Linked DNA regions of Solidesulfovibrio fructosivorans JJ]. The protein of the gene in region 3 interacts with the protein of the main gene of each other region in a pairwise test. Links are inferred from orthologs where the notes say so. Each region holds a gene or a part of one and is shown on either strand. Other genes may lie near its edges.

The links. Proteins that work in one complex are often made in the same cells at the same time.
Region 1: the proteins of DESFRDRAFT_RS17290 (region 3) and dnaE interact in binary tests that used the Escherichia coli proteins (3 or more experiments, as listed by UniProt). The link is inferred for Solidesulfovibrio fructosivorans JJ] from one-to-one orthologs.
Region 2: the proteins of DESFRDRAFT_RS17290 (region 3) and cyoB interact in binary tests that used the Escherichia coli proteins (3 or more experiments, as listed by UniProt). The link is inferred for Solidesulfovibrio fructosivorans JJ] from one-to-one orthologs.

Annotation. Positions count from the first base shown.
Region 1 is NZ_AECZ01000025.1:131-4,269, reverse strand. Bases 28-4,098 are described here. They hold dnaE (DNA polymerase III subunit alpha), read left to right. Parts: upstream 28-415; coding sequence 416-3,898; downstream 3,899-4,098. Other genes in these bases: DESFRDRAFT_RS15355 (VOC family protein), read left to right, coding at 28-302. Also shown: more of DESFRDRAFT_RS15355, read left to right, coding at 1-27. UniProt on the Escherichia coli protein: DNA polymerase III is a complex, multichain enzyme responsible for most of the replicative synthesis in bacteria. This DNA polymerase also exhibits 3' to 5' exonuclease activity. The alpha chain is the DNA polymerase catalytic subunit.
Region 2 is NZ_AECZ01000009.1:61,127-64,097, forward strand. The notes cover bases 28-2,930. They hold cyoB (cytochrome o ubiquinol oxidase subunit I), read left to right. Parts: upstream 28-437; coding sequence 438-2,423; downstream 2,424-2,930. Other genes in these bases: cyoA (ubiquinol oxidase subunit II), read left to right, coding at 28-436; cyoC (cytochrome o ubiquinol oxidase subunit III), read left to right, coding at 2,464-2,930. Also shown: more of cyoA, read left to right, coding at 1-27; more of cyoC, read left to right, coding at 2,931-2,971. UniProt on the Escherichia coli protein: Cytochrome bo(3) ubiquinol oxidase is the terminal enzyme in the aerobic respiratory chain of E.coli that predominates when cells are grown at high aeration.
Region 3 is NZ_AECZ01000034.1:5,027-8,085, reverse strand. What follows is about bases 18-3,008. They hold DESFRDRAFT_RS17290 (pyridoxal phosphate-dependent aminotransferase), read left to right. Parts: upstream 18-914; coding sequence 915-2,102; downstream 2,103-3,008. Other genes in these bases: DESFRDRAFT_RS17285 (class I SAM-dependent methyltransferase), read left to right, coding at 2,220-3,008; DESFRDRAFT_RS17295 (glutaredoxin family protein), read left to right, coding at 521-883; DESFRDRAFT_RS17300 (metal-dependent hydrolase), read right to left, coding at 18-408. Also shown: more of DESFRDRAFT_RS17300, read right to left, coding at 1-17; more of DESFRDRAFT_RS17285, read left to right, coding at 3,009-3,059. UniProt on the Escherichia coli protein: Shows aminotransferase activity with methionine and histidine as substrates, and to a lesser extent also with phenylalanine.

The DNA of each region.
Region 1 (4,139 bases), on a different replicon or contig from region 3:
GGGCGCATATCACCGGTCTCCATCTGCGCCTGCCCGGGCATGGCGACACCGGTCCCACGCTCGAGATATTTTCCTACGACGCCCTGGGCGATCGCCTCGAGGTGAACGCCAATACGCCGGGATTCGCCCATATCGCCTTCCTCGTGGACGATGTGGCGGCCAAGGCCCGCGAGATGCTCGACGCCGGCGGTTCTGCCGTCGGGGAACTGGCTTCGCGCGAGGTGCCGGGCGTGGGCAAGCTCACCTTCCGCTACATGCGCGATCCCGAGGGTAACATGATCGAGATCCAAAGCTGGGGCTAGCCGGCCCGGTTTCAGGAGTCATTTCCAGGCCGTTTCCAGACGCGCGCGGGTGCGCTATACCGCCTTGGGGCGGGGTGTCCCGCGCCCGAAGATTCTTACCCCCAAAAGCGACCATGTCCGATTTCGTCCATCTGCACTGCCATACCGAATACAGCCTCCTCGACGGGGCCATCCGCATCGGCGACCTCGTTAAGACCGCCAAGGGCTTCGGCTGCCCGGCCGCGGCCATCACCGACCACGGCAACCTTCACGGCGCGTTGATGTTCTACGACTACGCCAAGAAGGCGGACCTCAAGCCCATCATCGGCTGCGAGGTCTACGTGGCCAAGGAGGACCGGCGCAAAAAGGACGCCCGCTCCCCCCGCGACGCCGGTTACCACCTTGTGCTTTTGGCCAAGGACATGACCGGCTACCACAACCTGCTCAAGCTCGTTTCAAAAGGCCACCTCGAGGGCTTTCACTACAAGCCCCGCGTGGACAAGGAACTGCTCGGCCAGTACGGCGAGGGGCTTATCGCCCTGTCCGCCTGCCTCAAGGGCGAGATCAACCAGAAGCTTTTGCGGGAGAGCCGGGACGCGGCCGTGGCCACGGCCAGGGAGTACGCGGCCCTGTTTCCGGACCGATTCTACCTGGAGATCCAGGACAACGGCATTCCCGAACAGACCACGGTCAACAATTTCCTCATCGAGCTTTCCGACGACCTCAAGCTGCCGCTTGTCGCCACCAACGACTGCCACTACCTCCACGCCGACGACGCCGAGGCCCACGACATCCTGCTGTGCATCCAGACCGCCGCCTGCGTGGACGACGTCAAGCGCATGCGGTTCACCTCCAACGACCTCTACTATCGTTCCCCCGAGGAGATGGCCGAGGCCTTCAAGGATGTGCCCCAGGCCCTGGCCAACACCTGCGAGATCGCCGACCGCATCGACGTGAAGCTCGATTTCGACGGCTACCATTTTCCGGTCTACAAGGCTCCGCCCGGCAAGTCCCTTGACGACGTCATGAGCGACATGGCCCGGGAGGGCCTCAAAAAGCGCCTGGCCAAGATGCCGGAGGCGGACCCGAAGCAGTACTGGGAGCGCCTGGAGCTTGAACTCGGCGTCATCACGAAAATGGGCTTCCCGGGCTACTTCCTCATCGTCCAGGACTTCATCAACTGGGCCAAGGACCACGACATCCCCGTCGGGCCGGGGCGCGGCTCGGCGGCCGGGTCCCTGGTCGCCTATTCGCTGCGGATCACCAACCTCGATCCAATGCCCTACGACCTCTTCTTCGAGCGCTTCCTCAATATCGAGCGCGTGAGCATGCCCGATATCGACGTGGACTTCTGCGAACGCCGCCGCCACGAGGTGATCCGCTACGTCACCGAGCATTACGGCGCGGACGCCGTGGCCCAGATCACCACCTTCGGCACCATGAAGGCCAAGGGCGTGGTGCGCGACGTGGGCCGGGCCCTCGGCATGACCTTCGGCGAGACCGACCGCATCGCCAAGCTCATTCCCGAAGACCTCAAGATGACCATCGACAAGGCGCTGGAACTCGAGCCGGAACTCAAGACCCTTGTCCGCACCGATCCGCGCATTGCCCACCTCATCGATATTTCCCGCCGCCTGGAAGGCCTGGCCCGCCACGCCTCCACCCATGCCGCCGGCGTGGTCGTGTCCGACAAGGCCATGACCGAGTACGTGCCGCTCTATAAGGGAAAAAACAATGAAACCGTGACCCAGTGGGACATGAAGCGCGTGGAGAAGTCCGGACTGGTCAAGTTCGACTTCCTGGGGCTCAAAACCATCACGGTCATCGACGACGCGCTGAAAATCATCCGCGAGATGGGGGAGGAGCCGCCCGACTTCGAAACCCTGCCCATGACCGACCCGGCCACCTACGAACTCTTCGCCCGGGGCGACACCGACGGCATCTTCCAGGTGGAAAGCCAGGGCATGCGCAAATACCTGCGCATGCTCAAACCCAACTGCTTTGAAGACCTGATCGCCATGCTCGCCCTGTACCGCCCGGGACCGCTCGGGTCCGGCATGGTCGAGCTGTTCATCCGCCGCAAGCACGGCCTCGACCCGGTCGAGTATCCGCATCCGCTCCTGGAGGAGACGCTGAGGTCCACCTACGGCGTCATCGTCTACCAGGAACAGGTCATGAAGATCGCCCAGGTGCTGGCCAACTATTCGCTTGGCGGCGGCGACCTGCTGCGGCGCGCCATGGGCAAGAAAAACGCCGAGGAAATGTCCCGGCAGCGCGGCATCTTCGTGGAGGGCTGCGCCCAAAACAAGATCGACGCCAAGAAAGCCAACGAAATCTTCGACTTGATGGAGAAGTTCGCGGAGTACGGCTTCAACAAGTCCCACAGCGCCGCCTACGCCCAGATTTCCTACCAGACCGCCTACTTGAAGGCCCATTACCCCGTGGCCTTCATGGCGGCCCTGATGACCTCGGACATGGAAAATCAGGACAAGCTCCTGCAATATATCGCCGCCTGCCGCGCGGGCGACATCGAGCTGTGTCCCCCGGACGTCAACGCCGGCCTGCCGCACTTTTCCGTCAAGGACAACAAGATCCTCTACGGCCTGGCCGCCGTCAAAAACATCGGCCGCGACGCGGTGCTCGAAATCGCGGCCGAGCGCGAAAAGGACGGCCCCTTCAGCTCGCTGCTCGACCTCACCAGCCGCGTGAACATGCGCAAGGTCACCAAGCGCGTCATCGAGTACCTCATCAAATGCGGGGCCTGCGACGGCTTCGGCTGCACCCGGGCCGGGCTTTTCGCCGGCCTCGACCAGGCGGCGGCCGTGGGCCAGCGGCGGGCGGCCGAAAAGAGCGAAGGCCGGCTGTCGCTCATGGAGCTCGTGCCCGACAAGCCCAAGCCCACTGTGGGCCTGGGCCTTTCCTGCCCCGAGGCCGAGCTGCCCGAATGGCTCCACGAGGAGATGATGGCCTACGAGAAGGAAGCCCTCGGCTTCTACCTCACCAGCCATCCGCTCCTGGCCTACGAGCGCGACCTGCGCTCCATGCGCGTCACCACCCTGTCCCAGTGCGCCGGCCTCGAACCCGGCGTCGAGGTCAAGGTCCCCTGCATCTGCGTGACCACCAAGGAAATCATCACCAAGAAAGGCCAGAAAATGGCCTTCTGCAAGCTTGAGGATCATCTCGGCGGCGAGGCCGAGGTCGTCGTCTTCTCCGATTGCTACGCCCTTTGCCGCGAAAACCTGGCCGCCGACGCGCCGCTTTTCATCACGGCCAAGATCGGTCAGACCGAACAGACCGAAGGCGAAGCCAAGCCGCTCATCAAGTTGCAGGCCGTGCGCATCGATCCCCTGTCCAAGATCATCGGCGGCAGCGACGAGCCCGTGGAAATTTTTGTGGCCTGTCCCGAGGAAAAGCCCGTGCCCCTGGACCCTCTCGGCGACATCCTGCGCCGCTACCCCGGCCAGTGCTCCGTGCATCTCGTGCTGAGCCTGCCCAAAGCCGTCTGCCGGCTGCGCCTGGGGCCGGGCTATGGCGTCCGGCGCTGCCCGGAACTGCGCCGCGAACTGGACGATTTCGAGCACGGCATGGTGCCGGCCCGGCCGGCTGCCGTGCGGTAGCGCGCGGCAAGGGAGACGGCAGGGAAGGCGGCAGGGGAGAGGACCGGGCTCTGCCCGGACCCGCCGGGAGGCGAGCGCGCCCCCCGGACCCCCCGTCCGGTATGCTCTGGCGGGCGGAGGTGGGCTGGCCGGCCGGAGGCCGGAGAGTGGAAGATGGCGGCGGAATTTGCCGGGACGCTGCCGCCGCTTGCGCGGCAGGCTCGTCCCGGCAAATTCCGCCGCCACCACGCCGTCGCCCCTG
Region 2 (2,971 bases), on a different replicon or contig from region 3:
GCTCACCTCGGACACGGTCATGACGTCCTTTTTCATCCCCCAGCTTGGCAGCCAGATTTACGCCATGGGCGGCATGCAGACGCGGCTGCACCTCATGGCCGATGTCGAGGGCGTGTACGCCGGGCAAAACCAGCAATTCAGCGGTCGCGGTTTCTCGACCATGACGTTTGCGGCCAGGGCCCTGTCACAGCAGGACTTCGAGGCCTGGGTGCAAAAGGTCAAGGCTTCGCCTGACAAGCTCGATATCGCTCGGCTCGACGCCCTGCGAAAGCCAAGCGAGAAGGTCCCCGTCCAGTTCTTTTCCTCGATCGCCCCGGGGCTTTTCGAATACGTGATGCACAAGGCCGCGCCCATGGCCCCCCATTACGGCGATATCATGATGCACGCCCAGGGGCATGGCGGACACGGCCAGCCCGATGCCGCACAGGAGCGTTGACATGCTTGGAAAACTGACTCTCGCCGCGATCCCTTACCATGACCCCATCGTCATGGGGGCGGTCGTCGGTTCCGTGCTGCTTGGCCTGCTCATCCTCGGGCTCATCACCTACTTCAGGAAATGGCCCTACCTTTGGCGGGAGTGGCTCACCAGCGTCGATCACAAGCGAATCGGCGTGATGTACATCATCGTGGCCCTGATCATGCTGTTGCGGGGCTTTTCCGACGCCATCCTGATGCGCTCCCAGCAGGCCATCGCCATGGGCGCCTCCCAGGGGTTCCTGCCGCCCGACCACTTCAACCAGATTTTCAGCGCCCACGGCACGATCATGATTCTTTTCATGGCCATGCCCTTTCTGACCGGGCTGATGAACATCGTGGTGCCGCAGCAGATCGGGGCCCGCGACGTGGCCTTTCCGTTCCTGAACGCGGTGAGCCTGTGGCTGACCGTGGCCGGGGCCTTGCTGGTCATGGTCTCGCTTGGGGTGGGGGAGTTTTCCAAGGCCGGCTGGTCGGGCTACGCGCCCCTGACCGAACGGGCTTTCAGCCCGGGCACCGGCGTCGATTACTGGTTGTGGTCCCTCCAGATCGCCGGCGTGGGTTCGGTTCTGACCGGCGTCAACTTCCTGGTGACCGTCCTTATGATGCGCGCCCCGGGACTGAGGCTCATGCGCCTGCCGCTTTTCACCTGGACGTCGATCTTCACTAACGTGCTGCTCATTTTCTCCTTCCCGGTCCTGACCGTGGCCCTGGCCCTTGTCGCGCTCGACCGGTACCTGGGCATGCACTTTTTCTCCAACGGCTTCGGCGGCAACATGATGCTCTATACCAACCTCTTTTGGACCTGGGGCCATCCCGAGGTGTACATCGTCATCCTGCCGGCCTTCGGCGTTTTTTCCGAAGTCGTGGCCACCTTTTCGAGCAAGCGCATCTTCGGCTACACCTCGCTCGTCTATGCCACGGCCGCCATCATGTTCCTGTCGTTCGCCGTGTGGGTGCACCACTTCTTCACCATGGGCGCGAGCGTCAACGTCAACATCTTTTTCGGCATCTCCACCATGCTCATCGCCATCCCCACAGGGGTGAAGGTCTTCAACTGGCTTTTCACGATGTATCGAGGCCGAATACGCCTGACCACGCCGCTGTACTGGACCATCGGCTTTTTGACGACCTTCGTGCTCGGCGGCCTCACCGGCGTCCTCATGTCCATTCCGCCGGCCGACTACGTGGTCCACAACAGCCTGTTTCTCATCGCCCACTTCCACAACATGCTGATCCCGGGCACGCTGTTCGGCTTTCTGGCCGGCTACGTCTACTGGTTCCCCAAGGCCTTTGGCTTCACCCTTGACGAAACCTGGGGCAAGCGCACCTTCTGGTGCTGGTTGATCGGCTTCTACCTGGCCTTTGTGCCGCTTTACATCCTGGGTTTCATGGGCATGCCCCGGCGCCTGCAACACTATGACAACCCGGCCTGGCAACCGCTGCTCATCATCGCGGCCGTGGGCACGCTGATCATTTTATGCGGCATCGGCTGCATGCTGATGCAACTCGTCGTGAGCCTGAAAAACCGCCAGGCCAATCTGGACGTGACAGGCGATCCCTGGGACGGCCGCACCCTGGAGTGGGCCACGTCCTCGCCGCCGGCCATCTACAACTTCGCCACCATCCCCGTGGTGCACGACATCGACGCCTTCTGGGACATGAAGGAAAAGGGCATCGCCTATGCCCGGCCGGACCATTATGAAGACATCGAGATGCCGAAGAACACCGGATACGGCTTTATCATCGGCATTCTCGCCTTTCTGTTCGGCTTCGCCATGATCTGGCACATCTGGTGGCTGGCCCTGACCGGCCTGCTCGGCATCGTCGTGGCCGTGATCGCCCGGGCCGGCGATGACGACATCCACTACGTCATCCCCGCCGCCGAGGTCGAACGCATCGAGAACCAGCGCCGCCAAGCCATGGCGGCCGCGCCGGCGGGTTCGTAAGGACCATGCTTCCTACCGGGATCTTTTACGAGGTGACACGATGACCACGGACACAGCGACCATGACCGGGCCGGTCGGACACGGCGCCGATCACGACGCCCCGGGCCTGCACGCCCTGGGCTTCTGGCTCTATCTCATGACCGACCTGATCGTGTTTTCGGCGCTTTTCGCCACGTACGTGGTGTTGGCCCCCAACACGGCCGGCGGTCCCTCGGCCAGGGAGCTCTTCCACCTGCCCGAGGTCTTCGTCGAAACCATGCTGCTGCTGACGAGCAGCGTGGTTTTCGGCTACGCCTCGCTGGCCCTTGGGGCCGGGAAAAAAGGCCTGGGTCTGGCCGGATTGGCGCTGACCTTCCTGCTGGGACTGGGCTTTATCGTCATGGAACTGGGCGAATTCCACAGGCTGATCCTGGCCGGGGCCGGACCGCAGCGCAGCGGGTTTCTTTCGGCCTTTTTCACGCTGGTCGGCACCCACGGCGCCCACGTGACCGTGGGGTTGCTGTGGCTGGCCGTCATGATGGGGCAGATCCTGACCAAGGGCCTCACCG
Region 3 (3,059 bases):
CACGGCGGCGATGTAATACGGCAGGAACGGCCGCCACGGCATGCCCAACAGCAGCATGGGCCCAAGCAGGATGGTGCACGGCACGAGAAGCGCCGCCCACCAAGTGTGGGTCCAGCCCCGATGGGAGCCGATGGCCGGCAACAGGCCGCAAAACCCGAGCACAGCCGCGTAGCGGTATTGTTGTCGGACAATAAGGATGGCATCGGCCAGAAGCGCCGCGCCGTAAAAAAACCGCCGTCCCGTGGAGTCGGTGTCCACGTCGGGGAAAAGGCCCCCCAGGATGGCGAAAAACCCCAGGCCGGCCATGGTCTCGTAGCCGGGGCGGTAGACGCCGAGCCACCAAGCCCCGGCCACCGCCGCGCCGGTCACCACCGCCGCGCCGGCCATATGCGTCTTGTATCCCGGCATGGACAGGCTGGTAGCATTGCCGACGCCCCCCTGGCAAGGAGCGACGCTTCTTGACGCCGTACCCGGCCGCCGCTACCACCAAACATCCGCAACACCCAACCCCGGAACCCCAATGTCTGTGAAAAAAACCGTTCCCGCCCTGTCCGCGTTTTTCGCCATCCTGCTTTTCGCCCAGGCGCTCGCCTTCGCCGCCGGCCCGAAAGTGGAGATCTTCATGACGAGCTGGTGCCCCTACTGCGCCAAGGCCGAGGCTTTCTTCAAGGCCAAGGGCGTGCCGTTTACCGCATCGGACATTGAAAAGGATGCCGCCGCACGTATGCGCTTCCAGCGTTACGGCCAGCGCGGCGTGCCGCTCGTGGTCATCGGCGACGTCGTCATCCCCGGCTACTCCGTGGCCGAATACGAAAAGGCGTTGGCCGTGGCCAAGGCCGGACCGTCCGCGTCGTCCCAGCCCAAAATGGTTTACGGCAAATAGGCGGTTGCGCCATTTTTTTAAGGAGTACCCCGTGCCAAGCGCCATCCAGCACGCCTTCACCCAGCGGGCGAAGGCTATCAAGATATCGGCCACCAAGCTCATGCCCATGATCGCCGCCGGCGTCGGCGACTGCGTCTCCCTGGGCCAGGGCGTACCCTCGTTCGGCACCCCGGCCCATGTGGTCGAAGCGGTCTGCCGGGCCCTGCGCGATTCGCCGGCGGCGGGCAAGTACTCGCTGCAACCCGGCATGCCCGAACTGCGCTGGGCCGTGGCCGAGAAGCTCGCGACCGAAAAAGGCCTGCAAGCCAATCCGGAGACAGAAATCGCCATCACCGTCGGCGGCATGGAGGCGCTGTTGTGCGCCGTCCTGTGCCTGTGCCAGGAAGGCGACGAAGTCATCGTGCCCGAGCCCTTCTACCCCTCCCATGTGGAGCAGGTCTGCCTGGCCCAGGCCACGCCCGTGCTCGTTCCCCTGCGCCGGGGCGACTGGAGCCTCGACCCCGCCGCCGTGGCCGCCGCCGTGACCCCGCGCACCAAGGCCATCATCATCAATTCGCCCCACAACCCGACCGGATCGGTCTTTGCCGAAAAAGACCTGCTGGCTGTGGCCGAAATCGCCCTGCGCCACGACCTCTACGTCATCTGCGACGACACCTACGACGCCCTGTCCTACGACGCGCCGGCCTTTTCCCTGACCACGGTCAAGGAGCTGCAACCGCGCCTCGTGGCCGTGGGCAGCTTTTCCAAGCGCTACGCCCTGACCGGCTGGCGGGTGGGCTTCGCCTTCGCCCCGGAACCGATCATGGCGCAAATGCTCAAGGTGCACGACTGCACGGCCATCTGCGCCCCCACCCCGGCCCAGATCGCCGCCCTGGCCTCCCTGACCGGCCCCCAGGGCATCTTCGAAGGCTTTGTGTCCACCCTGGCCGCCCGGCGCAAGCGCATGCAAAAACACCTCGACGCCATGAGCCCGACCGTGCGCTACAACAAGCCGGGCGGCGCGTTCTACGTCATGGCCCGCTACGACCTGCCCGCCGCGCCCATGAACGTGGCCACGCGGCTGATCCGCGAGGGCAACGTCATCACCATCCCCGGCGACAGCTTCGGCCCCGGCGGTGAAAGCAGCCTGCGCCTGTCGTTCGGCGGCGACGAGGCCGATATCGACGCCGGCTGCGAACGCCTGGCCGCCTGGTTCGAGGCGGAACGGAAGAAGAGCTGAGACTGTGGGGGAGGGAGGCCCCTTTTTGCAAAAAGCCTCCCTCCCCCACACCCCCACCCTCCCCGAAAAACTTTTGACGGGAACAGCCGGGAGGTATGCTTTGCCGTTGGAGACGCCATGACCGAACAGGGACCGGAGGTGACGCTCGGAGAGGGGACCATCGGCTACCGCGACGGCGCGGAAGCTTATCTGCTGCGCTTTTTCAGCGAACATACCGTTGGCGAGTACGAGCTTTTCCCCAAGGACGCGCCCTGGGCCATCCACTACCACCTGACCCCGCGCCGCAAGACGCTCCTGTCCTGGATCGATTTCGGACCGGGCGGACGCATCCTGGAACTCGGGGCCGGCTGCGGCGCGCTCACCGCCCACCTCGTCACCCTGCCCCATGCGATAACGGCCGTGGAAGGCTCGCCCGAACGGGCGGCCGTCATCAAGGCCCGCTGCCGGAATGCCCGCAATCTGGAAATCGTGGCCGCCAACGCCGCCGGCCTGCCCTACGAGCACCAATACGACGTGGTGACCCTCGTCGGCGTGCTGGAATACGCCGCCGCCTTCGTCGACGGCCCCAGGCCCCATGAGAGGCTCCTCGCCGAAGCCCGACGCTATTTGAAGGACGATGGCTGCCTGATCCTGGCCATCGAAAACCGCATGGGCCACAAATACCTGGCCGGCCTGCCCGAGGACCACACCGGCCGGCCTTATGCCGGCATAAACGGCTACCCCGGCCCTGGCGCGGCCCGCACTTTCGACCGACCGGCCCTGACCGCCCTGCTCGCCCGGGCCGGATTCCCCGTCAGCCAGTGGTATTATCCCTCCCCGGACTACAAAACCCCGGACGCCGTGGTGTCCGAACGCGCTCTGGGCATGGCAGGCATCGACGTCCTGCCCGTGCTCGAGCTGCCGACCCGGGACTACGACGGCAGGCATTGGCCGGCGTTTAGCGAACGTCAGTTTTTG